Regions from separate parts of the Bhargavaea ullalensis genome, predicted to be linked through region 1. Evidence: riboswitches for the same ligand, from Rfam matches in the RefSeq annotation. Region 1 holds a riboswitch; each other region holds the start of a gene.
What was found. A riboswitch is a leader RNA that binds a small molecule or an ion and turns the genes downstream of it on or off. The one in region 1 is predicted to bind S-adenosylmethionine.
Positions count from the first base shown of each region.

Region 2: linked by a shared signal. The riboswitch ahead of ACFFIY_RS00080 (methionine ABC transporter ATP-binding protein) and the one ahead of metK (methionine adenosyltransferase) in region 1 are both predicted to bind S-adenosylmethionine.
Region 3: linked by a shared signal. The riboswitch ahead of ACFFIY_RS02205 (O-acetylhomoserine aminocarboxypropyltransferase/cysteine synthase family protein) and the one ahead of metK (methionine adenosyltransferase) in region 1 are both predicted to bind S-adenosylmethionine.

Region 1 is NZ_JBHLWY010000040.1:11,543-22,020, forward strand. It holds gene yidD (membrane protein insertion efficiency factor YidD) at 1-208, opposite strand, end outside; gene ACFFIY_RS09475 (Dps family protein) at 315-764, shown strand; gene ACFFIY_RS09480 (transposase) at 852-1,157, shown strand; gene ACFFIY_RS09485 (NUDIX domain-containing protein) at 1,205-1,678, shown strand; gene ACFFIY_RS09490 (alpha/beta hydrolase family protein) at 1,656-2,447, shown strand; gene pckA (phosphoenolpyruvate carboxykinase (ATP)) at 2,517-4,100, opposite strand; SAM riboswitch class I at 4,461-4,572, shown strand; gene metK (methionine adenosyltransferase) at 4,768-5,964, shown strand; gene ACFFIY_RS09505 (gamma carbonic anhydrase) at 6,065-6,577, opposite strand; gene ACFFIY_RS09510 (alpha/beta hydrolase) at 6,693-7,484, shown strand; gene ACFFIY_RS09515 (S1 family peptidase) at 7,496-8,176, shown strand; gene ACFFIY_RS09520 (cupin domain-containing protein) at 8,169-8,660, shown strand; gene ACFFIY_RS09525 (hypothetical protein) at 9,222-9,674, shown strand; gene ACFFIY_RS09530 (hypothetical protein) at 9,732-9,968, shown strand; gene ACFFIY_RS09535 (ATP-dependent helicase) at 10,062-10,478, shown strand, end outside.
Region 2 is NZ_JBHLWY010000001.1:10,702-21,179, forward strand. It holds gene ACFFIY_RS00060 (M20 family metallopeptidase) at 690-1,895, opposite strand; gene ACFFIY_RS00065 (MetQ/NlpA family ABC transporter substrate-binding protein) at 1,921-2,784, opposite strand; gene ACFFIY_RS00070 (MetQ/NlpA family ABC transporter substrate-binding protein) at 2,800-3,657, opposite strand; gene ACFFIY_RS00075 (methionine ABC transporter permease) at 3,767-4,429, opposite strand; gene ACFFIY_RS00080 (methionine ABC transporter ATP-binding protein) at 4,419-5,444, opposite strand; SAM riboswitch class I at 5,532-5,641, opposite strand; gene ACFFIY_RS00085 (S-layer homology domain-containing protein) at 5,856-6,722, shown strand; gene ACFFIY_RS00090 (nuclease-related domain-containing protein) at 7,117-8,118, opposite strand; gene ACFFIY_RS00095 (thermonuclease family protein) at 8,740-10,053, shown strand.
Region 3 is NZ_JBHLWY010000008.1:58,053-68,530, forward strand. It holds gene ACFFIY_RS02185 (aspartate aminotransferase family protein) at 1-450, shown strand, start outside; gene ald (alanine dehydrogenase) at 499-1,626, shown strand; gene ACFFIY_RS02195 (glycerol-3-phosphate acyltransferase) at 1,797-2,438, opposite strand; gene ACFFIY_RS02200 (YwqG family protein) at 2,458-3,246, opposite strand; SAM riboswitch class I at 3,389-3,501, shown strand; gene ACFFIY_RS02205 (O-acetylhomoserine aminocarboxypropyltransferase/cysteine synthase family protein) at 3,660-4,958, shown strand; gene ACFFIY_RS02210 (homoserine dehydrogenase) at 5,173-6,162, shown strand; gene cysK (cysteine synthase A) at 6,343-7,269, opposite strand; gene ACFFIY_RS02220 (ABC transporter ATP-binding protein) at 7,466-8,251, shown strand; gene ACFFIY_RS02225 (ABC transporter permease) at 8,235-8,996, shown strand; gene ACFFIY_RS02230 (ABC transporter substrate-binding protein) at 9,027-10,019, shown strand; gene ACFFIY_RS02235 (RNA-directed DNA polymerase) at 10,105-10,478, opposite strand, start outside.

The sequences.
Region 1 (10,478 bases):
CCGGAACAGGGTCGTATCCGCCATCATGGAACGGATGGCATTTGGAGATTCTGCGCACGGTCAGCCACAGCCCCTTGACCGCGCCGTGTTTTTCAAAAGCCTCCAGTCCGTATGCCGAGCAGGTCGGATAAAACCGGCAGGAGGGCGGCGTCAGCGGAGAGATCGCTTTCCGGTAAAACTTGATGATCAGGATAAATAAATGTTTCAGGACCAACACTCCAATCGTTGCATACGTTTATTTTAGACCCGCCGGTGGTAAATGAACAAGGGAATGAATTCGGAATCAGGAATGAAAAGAAACGGAGTGTTTGCAGATGTCAAAAGAACTGATGGATGAATTGAATGTACAGGTGGCCACTTGGTCGGTGCTCTATACGAAGCTGCACAATTACCACTGGTACGTGAAGGGGCCGCAATTCTTCACGCTGCATGCAAAATTTGAGGAACTGTACAATGAGGCGACGCTCCATATGGATGAAATTGCGGAGCGGATGCTGACGCTCGGCGGGAAGCCGGCCGCCACGATGTCCGAGCACCTCGAATTGTCGGTCATCGGCGAAGCGGACGGAACGGAAACTGCGAATGAAATGGTCGGCAGACTGACGGATGACTTCACCCGGGTGATGAAGTCACTTAAAACCGGGATGGAGCTTGCGGCGAAGGACGGGGACGACATGACGGAGGATCTCCTGAATTCAACTTACCAGAGCGTTGAGAAACATCAGTGGATGCTCAACGCATTCCTTGGCGAAGACAACAACTGACTCAACGGAAAATGCCGGCGGACGGCATTTTCTTTTTGTATCCTTAAACGGCAGCGGTGCATCCTAACCGGGAAAGGAGGAGCACCGATGTCCGAAAAATTGTATGTGTCCATTTCCGGCCGGCAGATCCACACTGAGCCGAAGCCGTTCCCGTGGGAATTCGCCATTGAGGCAACACCGGAAACGGAGCGGGTCATGAGAAGACTGTTCAGGCAGATCGAAGACGTGGAATGGACGAATTTCACCAGGGCGCATCTGCCTATTATTCCTTATCATCTCGATAAGGAAAATCACATGATCGACCGCAGGGTCATGAAGCTGTATGCGCTCGTCCATGAATACGGGGACGAGGAGACAAAGAGATTCATCGAAGAACTGCCGTATTTTCGTTGAATGGCGGGACTCTCCTCCGCTAAACTTGAACCAAAGGGGGGAGCCCGTTGTTTACATACAAAGACAAAGCCGGACAGCGAGTGGATCTGTTTGAAGAGCCCGGAGCGGCCGGAATGCCGCCCGGACACGTGCTGATCGCGGCACGGGTGCGCGGCAGCTGGCTCATGACGGACCATCCGAAAAGAGGGCTTGAGTGGCCCGGCGGCAAGCTGGAGGATGGAGAAACCCCGGAACAGGCAGCCGTGCGGGAAGCTTATGAAGAAACCGGGGCGGTCATCGGCAATCTGCGGTTCATCGCGGACTATGTCGTCCAAGCCGATCCCCCGTTCTGCAAGCGGGTGTTCGCAGCGGATGTGTGCAGGCTGGACGAAAAGGCACCGCTCCGGGAAACGCGCGGCGCGGCATGGTTGACGGAAGCGGACTGGGGTACCGGCGGCCTTCTGAGCAGCCATATGGACGATGAAGGGATGCGGCGCATCCGAAGGAGGGTGATCAGCCTTGAAACCGGACGGAACGATTGAATATTCGCGGCCCTATCCCTCGCCGGCCCCGAACGTGCGTCTGCGGGAAGTGACTTACTGGTCAAAAGGACTGCGGGTGAAAGGGATGATGGCGGAGCCTGCCGCTGAAGGAATCCGCGACGGCATCGTCTACCTGAGGGGCGGCATCCAGCATGTCGGAATGGCGCGTCCCGCCCGGCTTGCCCAGTTCGCCGCCCAGGGGTTCGTCGTGTTTGCCCCTTATTACAGGGGAAACCGGGGCGGCGAAGGGTTTGATGAATTCGGCGGAGAAGACCGGTGGGACGCGGTGAACGCGGTGGATGTCCTGAAACAGCACCCGAAGACCGATGCATCGAGGATCCATCTGTACGCCTTTTCGCGAGGCGGGATCATGGCGCTCTGGACGGCCATCCTGCGCGACGACATCACGTCCGTCGTCAACTGGGCGGGCGTCTCCGATGTCGTTTTCACCTATAAGGAACGGAAGGATCTGCGTCGCATGATGAAACGGGTGATCGGCGGCAGTCCGAACAGTGCGCCGGATGCTTACCGCGAACGGACCGCCCTGTTCCATGTCGACAGAGTGACGGCACCGTTTTTGCTGATTCACGGGCGGATGGACGAAAATGTCTCGCTTGAGCAGTCGGTGATGCTGGAGGAAGCGCTCAAAGAAGCCGGAAAGCCGGTGGAAACCTGGTACTTTGCGGAATACACCCACCACTTTCCGCCCGCCGTCAACGCGAGGATCGTCCGGGATCTGTGCAACTGGATGAAAGGGAAGGGGCACTGAACAGGACATATTAAAAAAGCAGCGCATCAGCCAAAAAGGCGATGCACTGCTTTTTTGTTAGGATCAGATTCAGATGATCGGTCCGCCCAGTTCTTTGATGTCTTCGGAGACGGAGCCGAATTTTTTGAAGTTCTCACGGAATGCGTCCGCAAGCTCTTTTGCTTTTTTGTCGTAAGCTTCTTTGTCCGCCCAGGCATTGCGCGGGTTGAGCACGTCGGTCGGGACGCCTTCGATCTCTTTTGGCATTTCAAGGCCGAATACGTTGCCTTTTTCCGTGTCGACGCCTTTGAGCTTGCCGTCGATCGCCGCGCGGACCATTGTGCGTGTGTAGCTGAGCTTCATCCGGGAGCCGACGCCGTATTCGCCGCCGGTCCAGCCGGTATTGACGAGATACACATTGACATCATGCTCATCGATCTTCTTGCCGAGCATTTCCGCGTACACTGTCGCATGAAGCGGCAGGAACGGGGAGCCGAAGCAAGTGGAGAAGGTCATCTGCGGAGAAGTGATGCCGCGCTCCGTGCCGGCGAGCTTCGAAGTGAAGCCGCTCAGGAAGTGATACATCGCCTGCTCTTTCGTCAGTTTGGAGATTGGAGGAAGCACGCCGAACGCGTCGGCCGTCAGGAAGATGATTGTCTTCGGGTGGCCGGCGACGGAAGGGATGACGCTGCCGTCGATGTAGTCGAGCGGGTAGGCCGCACGCGTGTTTTCCGTGAGCGAGCCGTCGTCGTAGTCCGGAACGCCCTCTTCGTCGAGCACGACGTTTTCGAGGACCGACCCTTCGCGGATGGCGCCGTAGATCTGCGGTTCTTTCTCTTCCGACAGGTTGATGCACTTCGCATAGCAGCCGCCTTCGATGTTGAAGACGCCGTCATCGGACCAGCCGTGTTCGTCGTCACCGATGAGCCGGCGGCCTGGATCTGCGGAAAGGGTCGTCTTCCCTGTGCCGGAAAGTCCGAAGAACAGGGCCACATCGCCTTCCTCGCCGACGTTGGACGAGCAGTGCATCGACAGGATGCCTTTTTTCGGCAGCAGGTAGTTCATGACGGAGAAGATCGATTTCTTCATCTCCCCGGCATACTCGGTCCCCCCGATGAGAACAATGCCGCGCTCGATGGAAATCATGACAAACGCCTCGGAGTTTGTACCGTCTGTTTTTGGATCTGCTTTGAACGAAGGGGCGGAAACGATCGTGAACTGCGGATTCATCTCTTTCAGCTCTTCTTCGGAAGGCCGGATGAACAGCTGGTGCACGAACAGGTTATGCCACGCGAATTCGTTCACGACCCGGATCGGCAGGCGGGAGGCCGGATCGGCGCCGGCAAAGCCGTTGAAGACGAACAGCTCCTCTTTTTTGCCGAGATGGTCAATTACCTTGTCGTAGAGACGCTCGAACACTTCCGGGCTGACGGGCTTGTTGACGCTGCCCCAGTCGATATCTTCCTGGGAGGGCAATTCTTGGACGATGAAGCGGTCCTTCGGCGAGCGGCCCGTGTAGGCACCCGTCGTCGCACGGACGGCCCCTTTGTCTGTGAGGACGGCTTCTCCGCGCTGGACCGCTTTTTCCGTCAGCGCAGCGGCCGACAGCTGTTCGCGGATCGAATCTCCTGTCAGAAGATCATTCAGTTTGTCGCTCAGTTTCGAAGAAGTCATCATCTGTACCACCCTTATCTGGTTAGTCCCGCAATCGGCGGGCTGCTTTAATGTGAAATAGTATAGCACATTTAGAATAATAGTCTATACTAATTGAAACCTCAAGCAAAAACCGGCAATCTTCATCATTTCTTCACAGAAATCACCCGCCCGGCTGGAGGGCGCTGAAAAAAGTTGGTCATGCACATTTTCGTTGCAGGTTTCCGCTTGCCGCAGGTATTTCGGGCCTGCAGCGGAAATAGCAACCGAGGCGTGTTTTTTTGTTGCTTCCCCGGTTGCCGGCTTGTTTGGACGGGGTGGGCAGGGAGAACTGTTTGACAGGATGAGAATTGTTTATTAGTATGGAAAATTGTACGGATACTCTTATCCCGAGCTGGTGGAGGGACAGGCCCTGTGAAACCCGGCAACCTGCCGTCTGAGGACGGAAAAGGTGCCAACCTGAAGCAAGGTGGAGAACCTTGGACGATAAGAGTGAAAGGTGTCAGACGATCCGGGCCTTTCCTCATTTTAGCCGATGAGCGGAAGGCCTTTTTTGATTGCAACGCCCTGCAGCCTCTTCAAAGCCCAAAACGGCTTGGAGTTCAATCCGTCAAGGAGCGGACTTGACAGGGGGAATGAGTACCGTAACATTTTCCGGCAGGCTGCCGGAGCCGAGGAGGAAATATCATTGACCAATCGTCGCCTTTTTACATCGGAATCGGTCACTGAGGGCCATCCGGACAAGATCTGCGACCAGATCTCCGATGCGATCCTGGATGCAATCCTGAAAGACGACCCAAATGCGCGCGTCGCATGCGAAACGACCGTCACGACGGGCCTTGTGCTTGTGGCGGGTGAAATCACGACTTCCACTTACGTGGACATCCCGAAAGTGGTCCGTGAAACCGTTAAGGAAATCGGCTACACGCGGGCGAAATACGGATTTGATGCCGAGACGAGTGCGGTGCTGACTTCGATCGATGAGCAGTCGCCGGACATCGCCGCCGGAGTCGACGTCGCACTGGAGTCGAGGGAAGGCCGGATGGACGATCAGGAACTGGAAGCGATCGGTGCCGGGGACCAGGGGCTCATGTTCGGCTTTGCGTGCGATGAAACACCGGAGCTCATGCCGCTCCCGATCAGCCTTGCGCACAAGCTGGCCCGGCGGCTGGCGGAAGTCCGCAAAGAAGAGGTTCTTCCTTATCTGCGTCCGGACGGCAAGACTCAGGTGACCGTGGAATACGGCGAAGACGGCCGGCCTGTCCGGGTCGACACGATCGTCATCTCGACGCAGCACCATCCTGAGATCTCCCTTGAGCAGATCCAGCGGAACATCCGCGAATATGTGATCGACGAAGTCGTTCCGGCGGAATTGATCGACGGGGAGACCAAGTTTTTCATCAATCCGACCGGTCGCTTCGTCATCGGCGGTCCTCAGGGAGATGCGGGTCTCACCGGCCGCAAAATCATCGTGGATACGTATGGCGGCTACGCACGGCACGGCGGAGGAGCATTCTCGGGCAAGGATCCGACTAAAGTCGACCGTTCTGCGGCTTATGCGGCGCGCTACGTCGCAAAGAACATCGTCGCAGCAGGGCTTGCGACAAAATGCGAAGTGCAGCTTGCCTATGCGATCGGCGTCGCACAGCCGGTTTCGATTTCGATCGACACATTCGGCACCGGCCAGGCAAGCGAAGAAGAGCTTGTCGGGTGGGTACGCGACCTGTTTGACCTGCGTCCGGCAGGCATCATCCAGATGCTGGATCTCCGGCGTCCGATGTACAAACAGACAGCCGCCTACGGACACTTCGGGCGCACCGACGTGGACCTTCCGTGGGAGCGGACCGACAAAGCCGGATCCCTGAAGGAAAAAGCGGGTCTTTAAGACGGCTGGCTGCGCGTCAAACGCAATGCCGCCCGATCCCCATCGGATCGGGATCAACAACAGGAAAGGCCCGGGTGCCAGATGGCACCCGGGCCTTTCTTCATTTCTGCAGGCTTTTATAGTATTGGCCTTTTTGGGCGTATTCACGCACGATCCGTTCCATGTCTTTCCGGTCTTCTTCATTGAGAGGCCGGATGACTTTTGCCGGAGAGCCGAAGGCGAGCATGCCGGCGGGGATTTTCTTGCCCTGCGGGACGAGCGAGCCGGCACCGATGAATGCACCCTCGCCGATTTCCGCTCCGTCCAGCACGATCGATCCCATTCCGATGAGTGCACCCTGCCGGATCGTGCAGCTGTGGAGGATAACATTGTGGCCGACCGTCACGTCGTCTTCGAGGACAAGCGGGAAGGCAGGGCTTTGGTGAAGCATCGACAGATCCTGGATATTGACGCGCTTTCCGATTTTCGTGGGCGAGACGTCGCCGCGGATCACAGTGTTGAACCAGATGGAGGACCCTTCGCCGATTTCGACATTGCCCGTCACGGTGGCATGGTCTGCGATGAAAACCGACGGGTGGATGGTCGGTTGTTTGCCGTTGAATGGATAAATCATCGAAAAATCCTCTCTTTCCATGTAAGATTGGTGATATATTAACTTTACCAGAAAAAGAGGTTCCGTTGGTTTCCGGGAACGGCCGGCAATCGCGGACGGGAGAGGATGGACAGCCATGTGGAAATGGGAAGCGGAGGGGCAGCCGAAGGCCACGGTCGTTCTGTTTCATAATGCATATGAATATCACGGCCGCCATGCATGGCTCATCGAACGGTTCAGGACGGCCGGCATGCATGTGATCGCGGGGGATCTTCCGGGCCACGGAAGCCGCGGAACGGAAGTCCATGACGAGGCAATCCAGGAATACCGCGAATTCGCAGGGCAGCTCGTCAAGGCCGGTCTCGCGGAGAGCGTCCCGCTGTTTTTGTACGGCCACGGACTTGGGGGTCTGCTCGCTGCCGACCAGGCAAGGCTGATGGGCAATGCGTGTGCGGGCCTGGTCCTGACTTCGCCGTGGTTTGCGCTCGATCATCTTCCGCCGAAGATGAAGGGAGCCTTGTCCGGCATCGGTAAAATCGCCTCGGGCATCAAGTTTAACCACCGGATCACCGAAGAAATGCTGACACGGGCACCGGAGCCCGGTGCTGCGGAAGGCAGCCGGCTTTCCTATCATCCGGTCGCAACGGCGGGATGGTACCGGGAACTGGCTTTATATATGAGGGAAATGTCCGAACTGCCTGCAGCCGGCGGAGCGCCTGTCCTGCTGCACACGGGGGAAAAGGATGAAATCGCCAGCCGGAAGGCGGCACGGGAGTGGCTCGTCAAGGAAGGCAGGGAGGAATTCCAGTACAAAATGTGGAATAACTGCCGTCATGACATTTTCCACGAACCCGAGAAAGAGGAAGTGTTCCTGTATACGGAAGCGTTCATCAACTCCGTGCTTCGTTCGCTCGGCTACGTGGCCTGAGGAGGAATGGGATGGACCAGGGAATCAGGAAGGCGGCGGCCCGGCTGCTGTTGACGGCGGCCCTGCTGCTGTTCGGCGACCCCGTGACCGGCACGTTCGGCACGAAAGACGAACCGTTGCTCGACCAGGTGTTCATGATCGGCAACGATGACGGGACCGGAACGGGATTTCTTATTGAAAAGTCGGGACTTCTCCTCACCAATCACCATGTGGTCGGCTCATTCGAGGAACAGGATGTCTGGTCGCTCGGAGGAGCGGAGTACAAGGGTGAGGTCTTGGAGACGAACCGATTCCTCGACCTGGCACTCATCAAGATCGACGGCTTTCCCGGCGGAACGCCGCTCGTGCTGTCCGATGTGACGCCCGAAAGGATGGAGAAAGTGCTTACGCCGAGCTGGACGGTGGATCATCCGTTCGTCATCCGGGAAGGCACGGTCCAGCTGCTGCATCAGATGGTCGGAGTCGACGAACAGGAACCGGTGTTTACCGACTTTATGATTGCCAGCACGAAGCTTGAACCCGGCATGAGCGGCAGTCCGGTCATCCGGACGGAAACGGGGGAAGTGATCGGCATCAATGTGGCAACGGAGGCCTGGAGCAAAATTTCAATCAGTGTCCCGGTCGCAACGGTCAGTGAAGTCACCGGCCGCTGGATCAACGAACACGGAGAAGGAGGTACGGAAGATGAATGACCGGTCGGAAATGTATATCCGCACGCTTGGACTGGAACCGCATCCGGAAGGCGGCCATTATGCCGGGACGTTTGCGGGGACTCCGGATGAGGAGGGCGGGGCTCATCTTTACACGAGCATTTATTTTCTCCTGGAGTCGGGGGACTGCTCCCGTCTGCACCGGCTGAAGTCGGACGAGCTCTGGTATTTCCACGACGGCGGGCCGCTCGATATCCATATGATTTTCCCGGACGGCTCTTGCCGGAGGGAGCGGCTCGGACTCGGGATCGAATGCGGAGAAAAGCCGCAGGTCCTCGTCCCGGCCGGTACGATCTTCGGCTCCGAACCGGCAGCCGGCAGCGAATTCTCGCTCGTCGGCTGCATGGTCGCCCCGGGCTTCGACTTCGCAGACTTTGAGCTGTTCACACAAAACGAACTGCTCGTCGACTATCCCCAACATGAAGAATTAATCCGGCAACTCGCCTACCCAGCCATCCCGAAATGACGGGATGACTTTTTTTGCAGGAAAACGGAATGAAGGTCGGAATATGCGGCCGGAAATCGGAGTATGGGGCCGAAATTCGAAGTATGGCATCTGAAATCGGAGTATGGGATCGAAATTCGGAGTATGGCATCTGAAATCGGAGTATGGGGCCGGATATCGGAGTATGGCGTCTGAAATCGGAGTATGGGATCGAAATTCGGAGTATGGCGTCTGAAATCGGAGTATGGGATCGAAATTCGGAGTATGGCGTCTGAAATCGGAGTATGGAAGCGAAAATCGGAGTATGGGGCCGAATATCGGAGTATGGGATCGAAATTCGGAGTATGGGATCGAAATTCGGAGTATGTCGTCTGAAATCGGAGTATGGGGCCGAAATTCGAAGTATGGCATCTGAAATCGGAGTATGGAAGCGAAAATTGGAGTATGGGGCCGAAAGTCGGAGTATGAAGCTGAAAACGGAGCATCCCGCCCCAACCCGCCGACACCCTCCATCTTCGCGTAACCCCGGGCCTTTTCCTCCGTCTGATTAAATAGGGGAAGGGGCGATCATGGATGATCCGCTTGACCATATTTTCATTGATCATCATGCTGACGCTTGCCGGCTGCGGCGAGCGCACCGGCGGGCCGGTGGAGACGGCAGAACCCGCAATACCGGAAATGATCATAGTCATCGACGGGCAGGAGTACCGGACTGCGGTCGGTCCGTATTGCTGGCAGTCGGGCAACTCGGCCGTTTGTGCGGACAAGGAAGGGGATCCGTTTGCCTACGAAGAATCGGTTCCCCCGATCACGGGCGCGCCGGGGGAAGAGGCGACATTAAAATTTGAACAGCCGCCTGATTCGTTTTCCGTCAAGGTCCAAGACGAGCACGGCCGGGACATTTCCCAATCCGGTGAACCCATCTTATTGCCCGGCGCAGACGGAAAATATGGTTATTCGGTCACCGGCGTCTGGCCGCAGGGAGAAGTGACTTTCCTGTTCGTCGTCCGGGTCAAGCCGCATTCGCCGGATTGAAAAATGGCTTTCCGGGTAAAGTAAGCTGTAGACGCAATCAAGAAGGAGGAATCCGTCATGTCCCAAAACAACAGCAGAACGCCCGAACAGATGGCCAAGGCTTCGGCGGAAGCCATGAAGAAGAGCCATGAGCAGACGCAAAACATCGCGAAGAAATCCGGCGGCACCTCACCGGTCAAGCCGGGGAAACAATTCTCCGATGAGGCGCGCAAGACCGACCAGGTGGCAGCCACTGAATATACGGACGGCGACGGCGGTTTCGACCCGCGGGACAAGCTGGAGACAGGCGAATAAACACGGAATATCCGGAAGGCGGCGCTGCATGGGTTTGCAGACCGCCTTTTTTTGATTAGAATAAAGGGATTGAGGAAAGAAAGGGTGGCGGACATGACGGACTTTTTCGAACGGAAGCGGGCGGAGACGGGAGTGGCGCTGAATGAAGTGCAGAAGCAGGCGGTCCTGACGACGGACGGCCCGCTTCTACTGCTTGCCTGCCCGGGTTCGGGAAAGACGACGACGATGATCATGAGGATCGGCTACATGATCGAGGAAAAGGGGATCAACCCCGGCCGCATCAAACCGATCACATTCAGCAAGGCGTCCGCCCGCGACATGGCCAACCGGTTTGCGCAGCTTTTCCCGACGCTCCGGGTGCCCGCATTCTCGACGATCCACAGCCTGGCATTCAAGATTGCCCGGGAGCATCTCGAGCAGACAGGCAAAGGCTTTGCGCTTATTGAAGGGGAAAAGCAGCCGGGCATCCCGACGAGGAATGCGCTGCTCCGCCAAAGCTTTCGCGATGTC
Region 2 (10,478 bases), on a different contig from region 1:
GCGAGTGAGACGCAATGGAGCGTGAGTGTGTCGCTATTGGCTTCGAGTGAGACGCAATCGGGGCCGAGTGAGTCGCTTTTGGACTCGAGTGAGACGCAATCTGTAGCAGGTGTGTCGCTTCCGTGAGAACCTCACTTCCTTCACCTTGTGTCCAGTTCTCTGTGGGAATTTCACTCAGAAGTCGAAGAAATCCGCGGTAAGCGAGCGGATTTCTTCACCTGATGGAGTTTCGGGACACCATCCGGGGTGAGTGGAATCATTGGGGCCTTGAGTGAGCGCGTTGCTGTGATGAGTGGAATCATAGGGGCTTTGAGTGAGCGCGCAGGCTTGATGAGTGGAATCATAGAAATTGTGGGTGACCGCGTCGCCGGGATGTGGGTCAGTTCTCTGTGTAATTTCCATAGTACTATGAACACACTCTTGCCTGACCCTTTTTCACACGCTCCCTCTCCACCACTCACTCCTCACTACCCCTCACCGATCTAACCCCAATCGGAAACTTCCGGCTCGCCGGAAGTTCTTCCCTTTTCAAAGGCCTTCCGGGCAAAGCCGGAAGGCCTTTCGTCGAGCTTCAGACCGAGTGTGTCGCTCTGATGCTAGTGTTTCCCTCTCCCTCTCTCCCCCCCCGACTTCCTTCTATATAGAGACAAAAAGCCTCCGGCGCCCGCCGGAGGTTTCGCTTTCCTCTTTTATTCCCGTTCTTTCCTCTTCAGCGCTTCCTCGAATTCCTTCCTCACCCGGTGCAGCAGCGGGGCGTCGGTCAAGAGGCGGTGCCCGGTCGCGGCGAGGGCTTTGGCGCCGCGGATGAGGGCTTCGTCGCCGGCCGGGGATTTGGCGGCTTCGCGGAATTCGGCGGTGTGGCCGATCAGGTTGTCCGGTCCGATCTTGATGTGCGGGTGGGCGGTCGGGACGGCGTAGCTGATGTTGCCGGCGTCGGTCGAGCCCTTCCCTTTCCGCTTTTCTCGGACAATCGTTTCGCCGGTCGATTCGAGTTCTTCGCAAATCACTTCGTCGAGGACCGCGTTGAGCACGAAATCGCGGACTTCATTCTGGAAGCGTTCGACTTTGACGGTCGCGCCGGTGGCGAGGGCCGCGCCGTCCGCGATCGCACGGACTTTCTTCGCCGTCTCTTCCGTGCGCGACCACGTTTCGGCGCGGATGAAAAAGCGGGCGGAGGCGTATTCGGGAATGATGTTCGGGGCGTCGCCGCCGTGTGTGATGATGCCGTGGATGCGGACGTCGGACGGCAGCTGCTGGCGGAGGGCGTTGATGCCGTTGAACAGCCCGATCACCGCGTCCAGCGCGTTGATCCCCTGTTCCGGTGCGCCCGATGCATGCGCCGGCCGGCCGTAAAAGTGGAAGTCGAGCGGGTCGACGGCGAGCGTTTCGCCGGTCGGGCCGGTTTTCGCACCCGGATGGATCATGAGCGCGACGTCGACCCCCTCGAGGAACCCGTGGCGCACGAAGCTGCCTTTCGCACTGCCGTTCGGACCGCCTTCTTCGGCCGGGGTGCCGAGCACGGAGACGCGGCCGCCCGTTTCATCGAGTTGCTCGGCAAGCGCGATCGCCGCGGCAACGCTCGTCGTGCCGATGATGTTGTGTCCGCACGCGTGGCCGATGCCCGGCAGCGCGTCGTACTCCGCGAGGAACGCGACAGTCGGCCCCTCTTCCCCGCTGTCCTTCACCGCATGGAACGACGTCTCGTGTCCGGCGACGCCCGTCTCGACTTCAAAGCCCGCTTCTTGAAGAAGTGCCGCGAGCCGGGCGCTCGCGATGCGCTCCTCGTTCCCGATTTCGGGATGGGCGTGGATATAGTGGCTCACGTTGATGTACCGGTGGCGGTTCGCTTCAATCGATTCCAAAATCCTCGTCTTTGCGTCCTGGGCTACGGTCATTGGGGATCCCTCCATTGGTCTCGGTTTATTTTTTCAGGTCGTTGAAAATCCGGTCGAGTTCATCCGGGCTCAGTTTGACGAGCACGGAGCCGCCGTTCGTGTCTTCCTGGATCGCTTTTTGCACGTCGTCTTCCTGGTACAGCTCGACGATGCGCTTGTATGTTTCATTGTCTTTGTCCTTGGCCTGGGCGGCGATGATGTTCACATACGGGTGGGTGCTTTCGTCGGTTTCGTCTTCCTTGAAGATCGGGTCATCGGCCGGGGAGAAGCCCGCCTGGCCGGCGATGCCGTTGTTGATGACGGAGGCGGCCACGTCCGGCAGCACGCGCGGCGTCTGCTGGGCGGTCATCGGGAGGATGTCGAGGCCGAGCGGGTTTTCCGCGATTTTCGTCGGGTCGTCGAACAGTCCGAAGTCATCTGCGAGTTTGATCAGTCCGGCGCTTTGCAGCAGCACGAGCGCACGCGCCTGGTTGGCCGGGTCGTCCGGGATGGCGATCTTGTCGCCTTTTTTCAGTTCGGACACGTTCTTGATCTTCTCGGAATAAATGCCCATCGGCGCGAACACGGTGGAGCCGACCGGGACGAGGTCATTGCCGCTTTCCTTCACGTACTGGCCGAAGAACGCGATCGTCTGGAATGCGTTCAGCTGGATGTCCCCCTGGGCGAGTGCGTTGTTCGGGAGCGTGTAGTCGGCGAATTCCACGAGCTCGATGTCGATGCCTTCCTTCTTCGCCTTTTCCTTCAGGATCGGCCACTGGGCGCCGTCCGCCCCGTTCACTCCGATTTTCACCTTGACCGGTTTTTCTTTCGAGTCCGCGTTGGCGTTCCCGCAGGCTGTGAGGGCGAGTGCGGTGACCAGAGCGAGTGCGAGCAGCCACAGTTTCTTCATCAGGGTTCTCTCCTTTTATTCCTTCAGTTCGTTGAACGTTCCGTCGAGTTCTTCTTTGGTCAGTTTGACGAGGACAGAGCCGTTGCTCGTGTCTTCTTTGATCGCCTGTGCGATTTCGTCGGTCTGGTAAAGCTCCGCAATGCGCTTGTATGTTTCATTGTCTGCATCTTCTCCGCGGGCGGCGATGCAGTTCACGTACGGCCGGACGCTCGCATCGAATTCATCTTCCTTGAAAATCGGGTCGTCGGACGGGGAAAGCCCGGCCTGGCCGGCGATTCCGTTGTTGATGACCGACGCGGCGACGTCCGGAAGCGCACGCGGGGTCTGCTGCGGCGTCATCGGGATGATGTCCAGGTTCAGCTTGTTTTCCGTGATTTTCGTCGGATCATCGAACAGTCCGAAGTCGTCCGAAAGCGTCAGGAGCCCCGCGCTTTCCAGCAGGCGGAGTGCGCGCGCCTGGCTGACCGCGTCGTCCGGAATGGCGATCTTGTCGCCTTTTTTCAGTTCGGAAACGTCCCCGATCTTCTCGGAATAAAGGCCCATCGGCGCGAACTGGGTGGACCCGATCGGCACGAGGTCATTGCCGCTTTCATTGCCGTACTGGGCGAGGAACGCAATCGTCTGGAACGCGTTCAGGTCGATGTCCTTTTGGGCAAGCGCGTTGTTCGGAAGCGTGTAATCGGCGAATTCCACGAGCTCGACGTCGATGCCCTCTTTCTTCGCCATTTCTTTGAGGATCGGCCACTGGGCGCCGTCCGCTCCGTTGACGCCGATCTTCACTTTCACCGTTTTTGAATCCGCCGTGGCATTCCCGCAGGCCGCGAGGGCGAGTGCGGTGATGAGCAGCAGAGCGAGCAACCAGATTTTCTTCATAAGTGCATTCTCCTTTGTTTGTATGGTTCGATGAGCTGCGCTTCAGGCGGGCGTTTACCCCGGGCGGTAAGCGAGCGAATTTCTTCGACAGAATGGACAGCACCTTCATTCACCGCCGCATAATCTTCCGCGACAGCGTGTTGCCGATCCATTGCGCCAGCTGCACGAGGACGATGAGGATCACGACGGTGACGACCATGACGCTGCCGTCGAACCGCTGATAGCCGTACGTCATCGCGACGTGGCCGAGACCGCCGCCGCCGACCGTCCCGGCGACCGCCGAGAAGTCGATCAGTGTGACCGAGACGAACGTGAGTCCGAGGACGAGCGGGCCGAGCGCTTCGGGGATCAGCACCGTGAAGATGATGCGCATCGGGCTCGCCCCCATCGCCTGCGCCGCTTCGATGACGCCGGGATCGATCGAGACGAGGTTGTTCTCGACGACCCGCGCGATCGTGAAGCTTGCGACGATCGTCATCGGGAAAATCGCGGCCGCCGTGCCGATCGTCGTGCCGACGACGAGCCGGGTGAGCTGCGAAATCGCGACGAGGAAGATGATGAACGGCACCGGCCGGACGATGTTGATGATCAGGTTCAGCAAGTTAAAGACGAGTTTATTTTCCAGAATGTTGTTTTGCCGGGTGACGAACAGCAGCAGTCCCATGACGACGCCGAGGATTGAGCCGAAGATGAGCGTCGCGATGACCATGATGAGCGTTTCGCCCGTCGCTTCGACGATCCGCGGCCAAAATGTAGTCCAGTCAACGTTCAAGTTCGATCACCTCCTCGATGTCCGTAAGCGTCGCAATTTCGGCGATGGCGGCGCTGACCGCATCCGGATCGCCCGAAAACGACACGATCAGGTTGCCGAACAGCCGCTCCTGCAGCTCGCGCACCGAGCCGTACACGATGTTGAACGTGACGCCGTGCTTGGCGGTCACCCGCGACAGCACCGGCTCATTCGCAATCGCTCCTTTGAATAAAAGCCGGTACAGCCTGCCCCCGCCTCCGTCGCGCCACTCTTTGAGGATTCCGGGCGACGGAAGATCCTGCTGGACGGAGCGGATAAAGCGTTCGGTCGTTCCGTGCTGCGGGTCGGTGAAGACGTCGAACACGCCGCCCGACTCGATCACTTCGCCGTTTTCCATGACGGCGACTTTCGAGCAGATTGACTGGATCACTTCCATTTCGTGTGTGATCAGCAGGATCGTGATGCCGAACTCCCGGTTCACTTTCTTGAGCAGCCGGAGGATGTCGGCGGTCGTGTCGGGGTCGAGCGCAGATGTTGCTTCGTCGCAGATGAGGATGTCCGGGTTGCTCGCGAGCGCCCGGGCGATGCCGACGCGCTGCTTCTGGCCGCCGGAAAGCTGATCCGGATAGTTGCCGGCCTTGTCGGCGAGCCCGACGAACTGCAGCAGTTCATTGACCCGGCGGCCGATTTCGGCTTTCGGCGTGCCGGCGAGCTTCAGCGGATAGGCGATGTTGCCGGCGACCGTGCGGGAGTTGAACAAGTTGAAGTTCTGGAAGATCATCCCGATGTTCTGGCGCTGTTTGCGGAGTTCTTTCGGCTTGAGTGAAGTGACATCCGTCCCTCCGATCTCGATGCGGCCGGACGTCGGGCGCTCGAGCAGGTTGACGAGCCGCAGCAGCGTGCTTTTGCCGGCGCCGCTGAAGCCGATGATGCCGAATATGTCTCCCTGATCGACCGTCAGGGTCACATCTTTCACCGCGTGGACTTCGCGCGGACCGAGCGTGAATGTCTTGGACACTTGCTTGAATTCAATCACTGGGCGGACCTCCTTGTGTTCGAGGCAACGAAAAAACCTTCTTTTTCTTGAAGACGACAAGAAAAAGAAGGCCGGTTTGGCCATCTTTTCTCATCTATCAGACGCGGTGCGCGTCTGCAGGAATTGGCACGGTGCTCGCTGTGGAGTCCGCTGCCGAGATGTCATAGGGCCTGTCCCTCGATCTCTCTCGATAAGAAAATGATGTGTATGTAATTGGTTGGTTTCGTTGATTGAGACCTACTTTACCCGGTGCCTGATTGAAAGTCAACTCTTTTTCGAAAAATTATTTTTCGGTCGGGAAAGTCGGTTTTGGGCGGAGAGGCAAAAAATACACGGCCGTCGGGCTGATTCTCGGGCGGCGTGGAAGGGTATGGAAGGATAAGAGAATCCAAACAGAGAGGGGTCATTTACATGAAAAAATGGTTTGGCGGCTGGGTGGTGGCAGTGCTGGTGCTGGCTTTCTTGGTGCCGACTGCATCAGCGGCACCCGTGTATACGGATGTACCGGAGTCCGGCGAGCATTCGGCAAATATACTATTGGCTCGGGAGCTTGGAGTGATGACCGGCTATCCGGACGGCACATTCAAGCCAGGCAAAGCCGTTTACCGCGCGGATGCGATCAAGGCGCTCGGGAAGCTCGTCCTGAGCCAATCCGGAGAAACGCTTGATTCGTATAATGTTGAAGGGGTGAAGGCATTTGCCGACGTACCCGCGGACGGACCAGACGAGGAGTTATACCGACTGTCATTGGTCGTGCGGAACGCCGGCATCTTCGACGGCAACCCGAACAATAACGTAAGCCCGCGCCAGCTCATCTCGCGCGAACAGATGGCGAAGGTGCTTGTGAACGCATTCGGCCTGAAGGATGTGCCGGATGAAATCGTATCCATGCGGGACCTGCATGCAGCCGCCCCTTATTTCCGCGAGCCGATTCTTGTATTGGCAAAGAATAACGTAACGCATGTGCTGGAATTCCGTCCGAAAGAAGCGGTCAGCCGCGGCCAATTCGCCAGCTTCCTCGTGAGGGCGCACGATACCCGTGCCGTGAAATATGCCGTCGAGGAAGTCGAACAACCCGCAGCCGTCAGGACCGCAGCCGGAGTGATGCCGAATCTCCCGGTGAAACTGGAGATCCGGTTGGTCAACGGCATCACCGCCGACGCCCCGGTGTTCTGGAACCTGAAAACCGCCGACCTGTTGGCGCCCGGCGACTACACGGTCGAAGGAACAGTCGGCGACACCGGCCGGACTGCGGAAATTGTCGTGACGGTTGAGTGAAGGTGTGAGGTGAGAGGCAAAAAAGCTTCCGTGGGGGCGGAAGCTTTTTTGTGTGGGCGGAGTGTGGAAGCGGGTGACGAGCCAACTTGCGCCACTCGAGGGCCAACTTGCGCCACTCGGAGGCCAACTTGCGCCACTCGAGGCCAAACTCGCGCCACTCGAGGCCAAACTTGCGCCACTCACCACCCGATTCAGTTACCGGCATGGATTTCCCATGCCCGACGGCTCCAACTATAAAATAGAGATTCGTCCAACCATAAGTGCATAGCGCGTGCCACTCAAAAGCAAACTCGCGCCGCTCGAGAGCCAACTTGCGCCACTCAAGCCTCAACTTGCGCCACTCGCGCACAAACTCGCGCCACTCGAGGCCAAACTCGCGCCACTCATAAAGAATCTAACCCTCTCCCCGCCTCTTCAATCTCTGCCCCGAGTGATCCAGGTGGAGTGTTGGCACGAATCTGTATCTTTGTCGATTGGTTTTCCCAATCACTTCAAGTGGGTATCGTTCCAAGGTACGTCTCCCGGTTGTCGAAGATGAAATCTCCGCAAACTCGCAAAATTCTCGGTTGGTGAATGATGTTTTGAACACCAGGACAAAATCAAGCAGGGCCCGGCCGTATGGGTCTCCGTTGACGGGTTTATTGCAGCCGTGGCACACGTGGGTCCGCTGGGAGATCCGGGTTAATTTTCCCGAGCACCATTCACAGAGCAGGCCCGTTTTCAACCAGCCGGGCCGCAGGTTGAACAGGTCGACGGCAGGAGTCGGATCCGGTTCGACTTGATGGGTCCGGATGAGATCTGCGATGATTTCAAAAGAAAAGTGGTCGCCGGCGGATTTTGCTGCATTGATTTCCCGCTTCAAGTAGGACGGGATCTGCTTCACCGAGATGAACGGCGCATCTTCCGGCAAGCTGCCCCACACATTCTGCCGGGTAAAGACAACTGCGCCGGAGACCGTCGTCCAAATGCCCCGATCACCGAGCCAACCGGCGAGCGCGTTTTTTTGATTGTCCAGCTGGGTGATCGGGCAGTTCATCGACAAGATCGTGCCGTCGTCGTCGATGCGCTCGAGACGGCGCGGGTTCTCGTGCCAATGCAGGCGGCCGCGGACTTGCTTGGACTCCAAAATCCAAATTCCGAGGTCCGTCACAATGAGTGTGTCAAACTGAACAATGTAATCTTTGTGCATCTGCAGGCGGATGTCTCGGAGAATGGTCCAATTCACCGGCAGGCGCAGCCCGCGCAAATGCTGGTCGACCATGACTTCCCCCTTGAACCCCGCTTCCACCCGGTACCTTTTTTCCTCAATGTCCTCTCGCTCCCGGTCGCCCGGCCACATTCTGCCAAGCGCCGCCTCCAGCTTCCTTAACTCCAGCGGGTATTTCCTCTCCCCCACTCCCCCACCTCCTCAACGACACCATAGCATAAAAAAGAGAAGAAAAAACATAACTTTTCAAGTTTGCAAAAGGAGGCAATTTCCGATGCCAAAATTGAAATTTGACAAGAAAAACGGAGAGTTATCCACAGGTGATTCGGAGCGTTTCGGACCAAATCAGAGGAATTCAGGAAACTCTCCTCACTCGGAGGCCAACTTGCGCCACTCAGGGGCTAACTTGCGCCACTCGAGCCTCAACTTGCGCCACTCAAGCCCAAACTTGCGCCACTCGTGATCCAACACGGCCCCAACATAATAAACACCCCTCCCCCCTAAACTTTTTCCGCTTTCCATGTATATCTCTCATCCTTAGTGCGTATACTATCTCCATCACAGGGCCGCGGCACCGCCTTGTCCCGCGCGAATGGGCACCTCCGACGGGAAGTGGAAAAGGGAATGACGCGCATCTCCGGCCGGGGTCAGAGTGCCCGGTAGTGCCGCATTTACATCGTCTCTTCAAAAGGAACTTCCTTCGTTGGAAGTTCCTTTTCTTTTACTCATTCTGGCAATAATCATATGGACGGTTCTCCAATTCCGTGAGAAAATGATTCTTGGTTATTTTCACGAGAAGGAGACTCATGGATGTCCATATTATTTGCCTTATTATTTTTACTGGCGACCGCCGGTTTGGCAGCCGGTGTGGTCATTTTGGTTATCAGACTGGCCCTGAAGATGGAGCATGACGCACGCAAAGTGGTGCTCGGAACCAGGTTGGCCATCGGGGTTTGGGTGGCGCTGTTCGCTGCCATGCTTCTGTTTTCGGCAGGGGTGCTGATCGACCGGCTCTACTTTATTTTCTTCGCCGCCGCACTGGCCGGTCTGATTGGCAGCGGGGCAGATTTCCTCCTCCAGCTGGCTTTCCGGATGAAGCCGTCAATCAAGCGGCATTCCAAAGTGGCGGGGGCATTCCTGGCCGCCATGGTCATCGTGATCTTTGCGGGCCCGGCTCCCGATCAGGTGGCCTCCGATGAAGAAGTGAAGTCCGAGTCGGCGGTTGCAGCGCCAACGAAAATCGCCGACATAAAAGAGGCTCCAAATGAAGAGACCGCCAAAAGAGAAGCGGAAGAGGTCTCCCAAGCCGACGAGAAATCCGCTGAGCTGAAGTCAGTTGAAGTTGCGGCAGTTCCGGCTACGGCCAAGACCAGGTCGGCTGCGCAAGAATCCGTCCAAAAGGAAGCAGCCCAGCCGGCAGCAGCGTCCAACCGTGTGCCGGTCACTCTTGCAAACCCGATTGACGGAGACACGATCAAAGTGAACATCGATGGCCGGACAGAATCCGTCCGCTTCCTGCTCGTCGACACGCCCGAGACGAACCACCCGCGCCTCGGTGTGCAGCCGTTCGGTCGGGAGGCGAAGGAATTCACGACGAAGCTGGTCCAGAGCGGGTCGATCGAGCTGGAGTTCGACGTGTCAGACCGGGATAAGTACAACCGTCTGCTGGCCTACGTGTATGTTGACGGCGTGTCGGTGCAGGAGGAGCTCCTGAAAAAGGGGCTTGCGCGCGTAGCGTATGTTTACGCGCCGAACACCAAATACGTGGACCGCTATGACACGCTGCAGAAAGAAGCCCAGCAGCAGGCAGTCGGGATTTGGTCGGTCGAGAACTATGCGACGGACCGAGGGTTTGATGCGGCAGTCGTGAATGGCGGAGAACAGGCTTCCCCCGCCCAGAACATGCCAAAGCCGAAGCCTGCTCCAAAACCTGCCCCGGCTCCTCAGCCAAAACCGGCTCCCCAACCGCAGCAGCCGGCAGGCGCCTGCAATATCAAAGGCAACGCCAGCAGCCATATTTATCACAAGCCGGGCGGCCAGTACTACGACCGCACGAACGCCGAAGTCATGTTCTGCTCAGAAGCCGAAGCCCAGGCGGCCGGCTACCGGGCATCAAAGAGATAAACAACAGAAAACCCATGAAATAAAATAGGAAAAACGGCTTCCGGCAGTAAAATCTCCGGAAGCCGTTTTTATTTTTGAGGGGCGAAAAAGGGAAAGCGACTCACTCGGGCACGATTGTGTCTCACTCACCGGAGAAAGCGTCTCACTCGCAGAGGAAAGCGACTCACTCGTTATTTCGCCACAGATGTCTTCCCCTTTTTCCTCCGGATGATCCGGTTACTCCAAATGTTCTAAGCCCTTAAATGAACCTTCCGGCGCGCCGGAAGGTTTTCCTTATGGGTTTGGCAGATTCTCCACCTGCGGAGAATCTTTGATTTGAGAAGTAAAAAATTAGTCACAGACAGTGGATAGCGTCTCACTCGGAGGTGATTGCGTCCCACTCGGGAGTGTTTGCGACTTACTCGCCCAGGATTGCGTCTCACTCG
Region 3 (10,478 bases), on a different contig from region 1:
GAGAAGTTCAAGGACAGCGCGGAAAACAGCCACTTCCGCCACGTGAACACGTTCGGCGGCAATCCGGCGGCCTGCGCCGTCGCGCTGAAGAACCTCGAGATCATCGAGCGCGAAGGCCTCGTTGAGCAGGCGGACCGCCACGGCGAGCGGCTTCGCAAGGAACTCGCGCATCTCGCGGACCACCCGCATGTCGGCGACGTTCGCGGCATCGGCTTCCTCCTCGGGATCGAGATGGTCGAAGACAAGGAGACGCGCGAGCCGGCAAGCGCCGCGCGCGTCGGCAAGATCATCGCCGACTGCAAGGCGAACGGCCTCATCGTCGGCAAAAACGGGGACACGGTCGCCGGCTACAACAATATCATCACACTCTCGCCGCCGCTTTCGTGCACCGATGAAGACGTCGACTTCATCATCTCGGTCGTGAAAAAGGCATTCGAGGAAAATAAATAATAGAAGAGGGGAGGCGTCGTGCCTCCCTTTCCGATGGAGGGAAAGGCTATGAAAATTGGGGTGCCGAAGGAAATCAAGAACAACGAAAACCGCGTCGCGATGACGCCGGCCGGAGTCGCCACGCTTGTCGGGGCGGGCCACGAAGTCATCATCGAGAAAGGGGCGGGCCTCGGCTCGAGCTTCACCGATGAAGAGTACCTGAACGAAGGGGCGACCATCTCCGAAACGGCTGCCGGGGCATGGGCTGCCGACATGGTCATGAAAGTGAAGGAGCCGCTGCCGGAAGAGTACGGCCATTTCCGTGACGGGCTCATCTTGTTCACGTACCTTCACCTCGCGGCGGAGCCGGGCCTGACGAAAGCGCTCGTCGAGAAAAATGTGACGGCGATCGCCTACGAAACGGTCCAGCTGCCGAACCGCTCGCTGCCGCTCCTTTCGCCGATGAGCGAAGTGGCGGGACGCATGGCAACGCAGATCGGCGCCACGTTCCTCGAGCGCAACCACGGCGGCAAGGGGATCCTCCTCTCCGGCGTGCCGGGCGTCGGCCGCGGCAAAGTCACGGTGATTGGCGGCGGCATGGCCGGTGCGAATGCGGCGCGCGTCGCAGTCGGCATGGGCGCCCGGGTGACGGTCATCGACCTGAGCCCGGAGCGGCTCCGCCAGCTCGACGACCAGTTCGGCAACGACATCGAGACGCTCATGTCGAACCCGTTCAACATCGCGGAAGCCGTGAAGGATTCCGACCTCGTCGTCGGTGCGGTCCTGATCCCGGGTGCGAAGGCGCCGAAGCTCGTCACGGAAGACATGGTCAAGTCGATGCAGCCGGGCTCCGTGCTCGTCGACATTGCGATCGACCAGGGCGGCATCTTCGAGACGAGCGACCGGATCACCACGCACGATGACCCGACATACGAAAAGCACGGCGTCGTCCACTACGCCGTCGCCAACATGCCGGGCGCCGTCCCGCGCACGTCCACGATGGCGCTCACGAACGTCACCGTCCCTTACGCGCTCCAGATCGCAAACAAAGGCTGGAAACAGGCCGCCCTCGACAACGAGCCGCTCCGCAAAGGCTTCAACACCCACGCGGGCCGCGTCACCTGCCCGTCCGTCGCAGCCGACCTCGGCCACAGCCACACCGACCTGCTGGACCTCCTTGAGCCGGTCAACCATTAAGCAAATGAACACAGGCGCCGCCCGATTCAATTCGGGGGCGCCTGTTTTTGGTTGGAACGTTGATTGTATTGGGGGAAACGTTGATTGTATCCGGCGAAACGTTGATTGTATTGGGCGAAACGTTGATTGTATCCGGCAAAACGTTGATTGTACCGCCGCCCGCCCGTCCGCTACGCCGCCCGCCGTTTCCTCCCGAGCACCGCCGACACCCGGTTTTCTTCGCCCGACCGCAGCCGCCGGAAGTTCTCCACATGCTTCCACACGGCCATCAGAAACAGTCCGGCCGAGATGAGATCCGGTCCGACGCCGGGTGCCAGGACGACCGCGGTGAAGACAAACGTCACGTATAACATCAAAACGCCGAACACGATGAAGTCGGTCACGATCGACACGACGATCAGCAGCGCAAGTCCAGCCAGCCCGATTTTCCAGTCGAATCCGAGCAGGACACCGATGACGGTCGCGGTCCCTTTGCCGCCGCTGAACTTCATATGAAACGGGAAGTTGTGGCCGAGCACGACGGCCGCCGCCATGATGAACACGAGCAGGGCGCCGGCCACCTCGCCGAGCCCCGTCTGCGCCGCGAGCCACTTTGCGAGCAGGACGCCCCCGACCCCTTTGCCGATATCGATCGCCGCGACGAGTGCGCCGTACTTTTTGCCGAGGACGATCGCCGCATTCGAAGCGCCCGCATTTTTCACGCCGGTTTCCTTGAGATTCACGCCGGATAGCCGGCCCGCGACGGTCGAGCCGTGCACGCAGCCGATCAGGTAGCCGGCAGCCGCCGCCAGGATGAGCCACAGACCCATCATTCTTCCTCCTCCCGGAACTTTAGCTGCACTGCATGATCATCTTCGTCCGGTCAAACCGTCCGGCTGCAAGATCTTCTTTTTTGATCGAGAAATAAAGCATCCCCATGTCGCCCCACATGACGTCAAGGTCGTCGTCGCTGTCCATCTGGAACAGGAGCACATAGTCATCCGCGGCTTTTTCGGCTTCGTCCCAGTCTTCCACGCCGTCACAGTAATGGGCGGTTTCCATGAACACCGGGTTTTGGACCGCAAACGGAAATCCGAGCATCTGGTGTTTCGGCTCGCCGTTTTCGAGCACGCCGAAAATCTCTTCTGCGTCGTCATCGTCGAAGTCCATCTCGATCAGGGCATCGGTGTCGACTGACTCCATCTGCCCAAACGATGCCGCGAATTCCGGCAGCATCGAATCTTCCGGAACTTCCACGCGCTCGAGCTTCGCCGGGTCGCCGTCGTAAAACAGCACCCGCCAGCCGCTGAGCTCTTCCTCCTCTCCGCTGCCCCACGGCTGCTCTTCCACATCGTAATAAAAAGACAGCACGCCGCTTTTCGGGAACGGGTGATCAATCCCCGCGATGCCGAGGTCCGTCAGGTTGATTTGCGCAAGCAGTGTCAGCGGCCGGCCGTTGTTCTGCGGAAGGTCGGCATTCGGCGGCAAGTCCGGGGCGCCTCCGAATTTGGATGCGCCCGGCGCAAGGGGTCCCGCGGCATCTTCTTTTTTGACGCAGACCGCTACGCCGACCAATTCGCGGATCGTCTTTTCATATCGGGAAAGGCCTTTTGCGGCGAGCTGTTCAATCAATGAACTCATTTCGTTTGCCTCCTAGAAAAACTCTTTCCTATTGTAACGGCCGGGCGGGCAAATGGTTTCAATCATTCTGAAAAAATACACTTGACTTCCGGAGGAGGACAGGGCTATACTGATTTCCAAGATGGAAAATTAAATGAATTCACTCTTATCAAGAGCGGCGGAGGGACTAGGCCCTGCGAAGCCCGGCAACCGGCAGGCCATGCCTGCAAAGGTGCTAATTCCTACAGTTCCGGAGACGGATCTGGCAGATAAGGGGAGGGATGCAGCTTGCCTGTATCGGCCCTCTTCCTTTATGCGAAGAGGGTTTTTCTGATTTCCCGAAAAACCTCCTCCCCGGTCACCGCACATCCATCGAGTTCCAGGCCTTTGGCGGCGAACCGCCCGGGCACCACATTCTCAGGAGGTTTTTAATCATGACGAACAATCAACCATTCAAGCCGGAAACGATCCTTGTCCACGGAGGCCAGCAGCCGGACCCTGCGACGGGCGCCATCGCCGTCCCGGTCTACCGCACGACGGCGTATGCATTCCGTGACACCGAGCACGCGCAGAACCTGTTTGCGCTGAAGGAGCCCGGCAATATTTATTCCCGCATCATGAACCCGACCGTCGACGCATTCGAAAAGCGCGTTGCGGAACTTGAGGGCGGCACGGCGGCAGTCGCGCTGTCGTCCGGCATGGCGGCGATTGCGTTCTCGATCCTGAACGTGGCCCAGGCGGGCGATGAGATCGTCGCGGCGGCGAATCTGTACGGCGGCACGTACAATCTGTTCGCGGTGACGCTCCCGCGCTACGGCATCGAAGTGAAGTTCGTCGATTCCACCGATCCGGAAAACTTCCGCGCGGCGATTACCGACAAGACGAAGGCGCTCTACGGCGAAATCATCGGCAACCCGAGCCTGAACGTGCTGGACGTGGAAGCGGTCGCGGACATCGCCCATGAAAACGGCGTGCCGCTCATCATCGACTCCACATTCGCTTCGCCGTACGGCTCCAATCCAATCGAATTCGGGGCGGACGTCGTCGTGCATTCCGCCACGAAATGGATCGGCGGCCACGGCACGGCGATCGGCGGCATCGCGGTCGACGCCGGCAAATTCGACTGGACGCAGGGCCGCTTCCCGGGCTACACCGAGCCGGACGAAACCTACCACGGCCTCCGCTACGGCATCGACACGCCGGACGCCGCATTCGCCACACGGCTCCGCGTGCAGTTGCTCCGCGACTTCGGCCCGTGCCTCAGCCCGGACAACGCGTTCATCTTCCTGCAGGGGCTCGAAACGCTTCACCTGAGAGTCCAGCGACACAACGAAAACGCGGAGAAGGTGGCGAAATGGCTGCAAGACCACCCGTCCGTCGAGTGGGTCCAGTACAACGGCCTTGAAGACCACCCGTCGTATGAGCTGTCGAAGAAATACCTGAAAAACGGAGCCGGATCCGTCGTTGTATTCGGCATCAAAGGCGGGCGGGAGGCAGGCCGCAGGCTGATCGACGGCGTGAAGCTGTTCTCCCACGTCGCGAACGTCGGCGACGCCCGCTCGCTCATCATCCACCCGGCGTCGACGACCCACCAACAGCTGTCGGCGGAGGACCTTGAGAAAACCGGCACGAGCGAAGAACTCGTCCGCCTCTCGATCGGCCTTGAAAACGTCGATGACATCATCGCCGACCTGAAACAGGCGATCGAAGCGGCCGCGCCGGTCAAGGCTTGAATTTAGGGGGCGGGTGAGGCGAGTGGCGCAAGTTGGGGCCCGAGTGGCGCAAGTTGAGGCCCGAGTGGCGCAAGTTTGCCCGCGAGTGGCGCAAGTTCGCTTCCGAGTGGCGCAAGCTGTGCCGCGGCTGCCCGCATATTCTGAAAAATCACCGCCCGGGGGTTTTATTTCCGGGCGGAACTTGTTAAGCTGAAGGGAATTGGAGGTGATCGCCATGGCGACAGTGAAAGCGGCCATCCTGGGGTTCGGGACGGTCGGCCAGGGCATTTATCATATTGTGAATGAACGGAAAGAACAGCTGGCGGCACGGACGGGCGCCCCGATCGAGATTGCGGCGATTCTCGTGCGCAACCTGGATAAACCCCGTCCCGACACGCCGGGCGTGCTCGTGACGGACCGGTTTGAGGACATCTTCGCCGTTCCGGGACTGGAGGTCGTCTTCGAGGCGATTGTCGGCGAGGAACCGGCCGGCACTTACCTGGAACAGGCGATTAAGGCCGGATGCCATGTCGTCACGGCGAATAAAGTCATGTACGCGAAAGCAGGGTCGTCACTCGAGGCGCTTGCCCGCGAGCTCGGCACGGGGGTCGGCTACGAAGCCACCGTCGCGGGCGGCGTTCCCGTGATCAAGACGATCGAGAACCTCAATCTGGCCAATGAAGTAACGGGCATCCAGGGCATCCTCAACGGCACGTCGAACTTCATTCTCACGAAGATGAGGAAGGAAGAGTGCACGTTTGCCGATGCGCTCAAGGAAGCCCAGGAGCTCGGCTACGCAGAGGCGGATCCGACAAATGATGTATCCGGCTTCGACGCGTTCTGCAAGCTCATGATCCTGAGCGGCCTCGCGTTCGGCGAGCAACCGGAGTGGGAACGGGTGCCGATGGACGGCATCGACAACCTCACGCTCGATGAAGTGGTCGACGCCGACCGTCAGGGGCTCCGCTACCGCCACATCGCGGACGTGCGCCGCGGCGAAGACGGGGAGATCCAAGCGTCCGTCGGTCCCGTCCTCATCGGTCCGGACCATCCGCTCTACGGGATTGACGGAGTCGACAACGCCGTGGCCATTGAAACGGCCTACGCCGGTACGCTCACCGCCATCGGACCGGGCGCCGGCATGTACCCGACCGCCACCGTTATGGTCGAGGATGCGGCTGTGTTGCTGCTCAAACACCCCTTTCGAAAACTCGTAACCGAATAAACGAAAAGCGGTGCTTCCTTTTTGACGGGAAGCACCGCTTTTTCTGTGAACGTTAAGCAAACCGGCCTGAACGTTAAGATGCGGTCCGCGGCAGCCGGGGGTGCGCGGGCCGCCTTGGGTTACCGCACACCCGGGATCCGCCGGCTGCCCGGAAGCCGCGCTCGCCAGGGGCACACCCGCTCACTGCGGAAACAAATCAGACGACAAATACCGCTCGCCTGTGTCCGGGGCCAGGCAGAGCACACGGGCTCCTTGAGGCAGCTTTTTCGCAACTTCCATCGCAAAGTAGGCGCTGGCGGCTGCGGAGGCGCCGACGAAGATGCCTTCTTTCGCCGCAAGCGCACGGGCCGTCCGGCGGGCGTCTTCATCGTCGATCAGCAAGATCTCATCGTAGATGTCCCGGTTCAAGATCGACGGGATGAATCCCGGGCCGGTGCCCGGGATTTTGTGCGGGCCGGGTTCTCCGCCGGACAGGACGGGGGAGCCTTTCGGTTCGACGACATAAATCTTGAGCGACGGGATCCGCTTTTTTAATTCCTCGCCGGTTCCGGTGACGGTCCCGCCGGTTCCCGCCGTCAGCACGAAGGCGTCGAGCCGCCCGTCGAAGGCATCCAGAATCTCGGGCGCCGTCGTGCCGCGGTGGGCGTCGGCGTTTGCCGGGTTATCAAACTGCATCGGAATGAAAGCCCCCTCAATCTCCCCGGCTGCCAGGCGCTTCGCTTCATCGATGGCGCCCTGCATGCGCTGTGCCGCAGGAGTGAGATGGACTTCCGCACCGTAGGCCTTCAAAATGCGGACCCGCTCCTCGGTCGCGTTGTCCGGCATCGTCATGATGCACCGGTAGCCTTTTGCCGCGCACACCATCGCGAGGCCGATGCCGGTATTCCCGGAAGTCGGCTCGATGACCGTGCTTTCCCCGGGCACAAGTTTCCCTTCCTTTTCCGCGCGTTCGATCATGTTGAGGGCGGCGCGGTCCTTCACGCTGCCGCCCGGATTGAACGATTCCAGCTTGATGAACACGTCTGCGCCGCCGGGATCCGGCAGCCGGTTGAGTTTGACGACCGGCGTGCTGCCGATCAAATCCAATATTGAAGAGGCAATTTTCATGGCACATCCTGCCTTTCCTGCATACGTTATTTTAATCCCTATTAAACCAGTATAAATTATATGCAAACGCTCGGCAATGTTCTTGATTTCCGGGAAAAAATTCTTGACACTTCAGAAATCCGGGGTATGATTAACCTTAAAACTTAGTATTCCAATAGGTTATATAAAATTAATTTCAAAGGAAGTGCAATCAACAGTGTTCCTTTCCATAGAAAACGTCGAAAAAAGCTTTGGGAAAGACGGGCGGCGGGAGCAGGTCCTCCGGGACATCAACCTGCAGATGGAGGAGGGGGAGTTCGTTTCCCTGCTCGGTCCGTCGGGCTGCGGAAAGTCCACACTGCTGTCCATCGTCGCGGGTCTCGCCCGCCCGGATTCCGGCCGGCTGCAGCTCGGCGGACAGACCATCGACAGACCCGGCAAAGAGCGGGGGATGGTGTTCCAGGAGGCGGCCCTGTTCCCGTGGCTGAACGTTGAAGAAAACGTCCGGTTCCCGCTCAAGGGGGCCATGTCCAAAGAACAGATGCAGGAAACCGCCCGGCGCCATCTCCGGCTCGTCCAGCTCAGCCAGTACGGGAACCACCATCCGCATGAGCTGTCCGGGGGCATGCAGCAGCGCGTATCGATTGCCCGGGCGCTGGCGATGGACCCGGCGGTGCTCCTCATGGATGAGCCGTTCGGTGCGCTTGATGAACAGACGCGGATGCGGCTCCAGGATGTGCTCGAGGAAATCTGGATCGAGACAAAGAAAACGATCCTATTTGTCACGCACAGCATCCAGGAAGCCGTCCGACTGTCCGACCGCGTTGTCGTGATGGGCACCCATCCGGGCCGGATCATCGAGGAAATCCCGGTCGCGCTCGGCAGGCCGCGCGCGCAGCACGGCAAGGAAATGGCCGAATACGAAGCGCATATCCTTCGGCTGCTCAAAACGGACAGAGACAATGTCGAGGAAGAGGAGCAGCGCCATGCGGTTGTTCATTAAGCGGCTCATCTTCTACGTTTCCCTGTTCGCGGTCTGGGAGCTCGCCATCCGCCTGTTCAACGTCTCGCCCGTCATCATGCCGGCCCCGACCGACGTGTTCCGGGCGCTCGGTGACATGATTTCCGACGGCACGCTCGCCCGGGACCTCGGCGCAAGCTTCATGCGTCTCGCGGCCGGACTCGTCATCGCACTCCTGATCGGACTGGGGCTCGGCATCCTGCTGGCCAAATCCAAGACTGCGGACGAGACGCTCGGCTCGCTCATCCTCGCGCTTCAGAGCATCCCGAGCATCGTCTGGCTCCCGCTTGCGATCATGTGGTTCGGCCTGAACGAGAAGTCGGTCATCTTCATCATCGTCCTCGGCGCCGCGATCGTCATGACGATCAATGTGCGGACCGGAATCCAGAACGTCTCGCCGATTTACATCAAAGCGGCCCGGACGATGGGCTCGTCTGGACCGGATCTGTTTTTCCGCGTGCTGCTGCCGGCTTCCGTGCCTTACTTTGTCACCGGCATCCGGCTCGCCTGGGCGTTCGGATGGCGTGCGCTCATGGCCGGCGAACTGCTCAGCACCGGGCCGGGGCTCGGCTACACATTGAAATACGCATCCGATTTCGGCCGCATGGACATGGTGCTCGCCATCATGATCGTCATCGGCATCATCGGCGTCACGGTCGACCTGCTTTTATTCCAGCAGTTTGAACGGAAAGTCCGCGTCAAGTGGGGCCTGGAAACGGCCTACTGAAAACAGCTTTTAAATAGGAGGAAAATAAAAATGAAAAAATGGTGGCTGGCAGCCGTGCTGCTCGGACTCTCGGCGGTGCTTGCCGCATGCGGCGGCAACGGAAACGCACAAGGCGGGGCAAAGGAAAAGATGGTCATCGGTTACTTCCCGAACATCGACCATGCCCCGGCGATGGTCGCAAGGGAAAACGGCTATTACGAGAAGGCGCTCGGCAAGGGAGTCGACGTGGAATACATCACCTTCCCGGACGGCGGCACATTCATGGCGGCACTGAAAGCCGGCGAAATCGACGCGGGGCTCGTCGGTCCGGGCCCGGTCCTGAACAACTTCTCGAACGGGGCGGACGTGAAAATCCTCGCCGGCGCCTCTTCGGGCGGGACCGTCGTCGTGGCAAGTGAAAAAAGCGGCGTGGATTCCGTCGAAGACATGGCGGGCAAGACATTCATCACGCCGGGCATCGGCTGCACGCATGACGTCCAGTTTGAAACGTATCTTCAGCAGCTCGGCAACGACAAACTGGCCTCCTCGAGGATCGGCGGCACGCTCAACCACGTGACCGGCAACCCGGCTTCCTACGCGGCCATGTTCGAATCCGGCAAAGTCGACCTCGCCGCCGTACCCGAGCCGTGGGGATCGATCCTCGTTGAAAACGGCGCCAAGGTGATCATCAGCTCCGACGACATCGCGTACGGCAACACACTCCCGAACACCGTCCTCGTCGCCGGCAGCAAACTGAGCGAAGATAAGCCCGAACTCGCGGCGAAACTCGTCGACGCCCATCAGCAAGCCGTCGACTTCATCAACGACAACCCGGACAAAGCGCGGAAAATCGCCATCCAGTCCATCAAGGACCTGACCCACCAGGAAATGGACCCGGCGATCGTCTCCAAAGCAATGGACCGGATCACCTACACCACCGACGTCAACGAAGCCGTCCTCAAAGAATTCGGCACCTCCTCCTACGACCTGGAATTCCTCAAGGAAAACCCGTCGTTCGACGGACTCGTAGCCCACGGGGAATAAACGAAAAAGCGGTGCTTCCTTTACAGGGTGCATCGCTTTCATGTTGCTTCGTACCATTTTATACACAAATTGAATATTATAGAGGTTAGTAGTCCAGTCTTCTTGAAGAAGCAAGCAGTGTTTTTTTGGCGACCTCTTTTGTAAAGTCATCCTTACTTGCTCCCCAATTATAATAGGAACTACTCAAAATCTTTTTAAAAGCATCCTCTTGCCAAAGTTTTGATTCGTTATCACTAAAATGATAGTCTTTCAATTGCCTCTTAATAATGTTTTTAAGGTTCTTTCTTTCTTTGGTATTAAATCCTGGGTAGAATGAAAAGTCGTTTAATACGTAAAAGTATTCTGAATCAAGAATAAGAGGTAAATCCCCTTTTTCATCAAATTCGTTTATATACTCAAAAATATTATTGGATAAGAACTTTTGAACAGTCAAGTAACTGCGGTAAATATCACTATTAT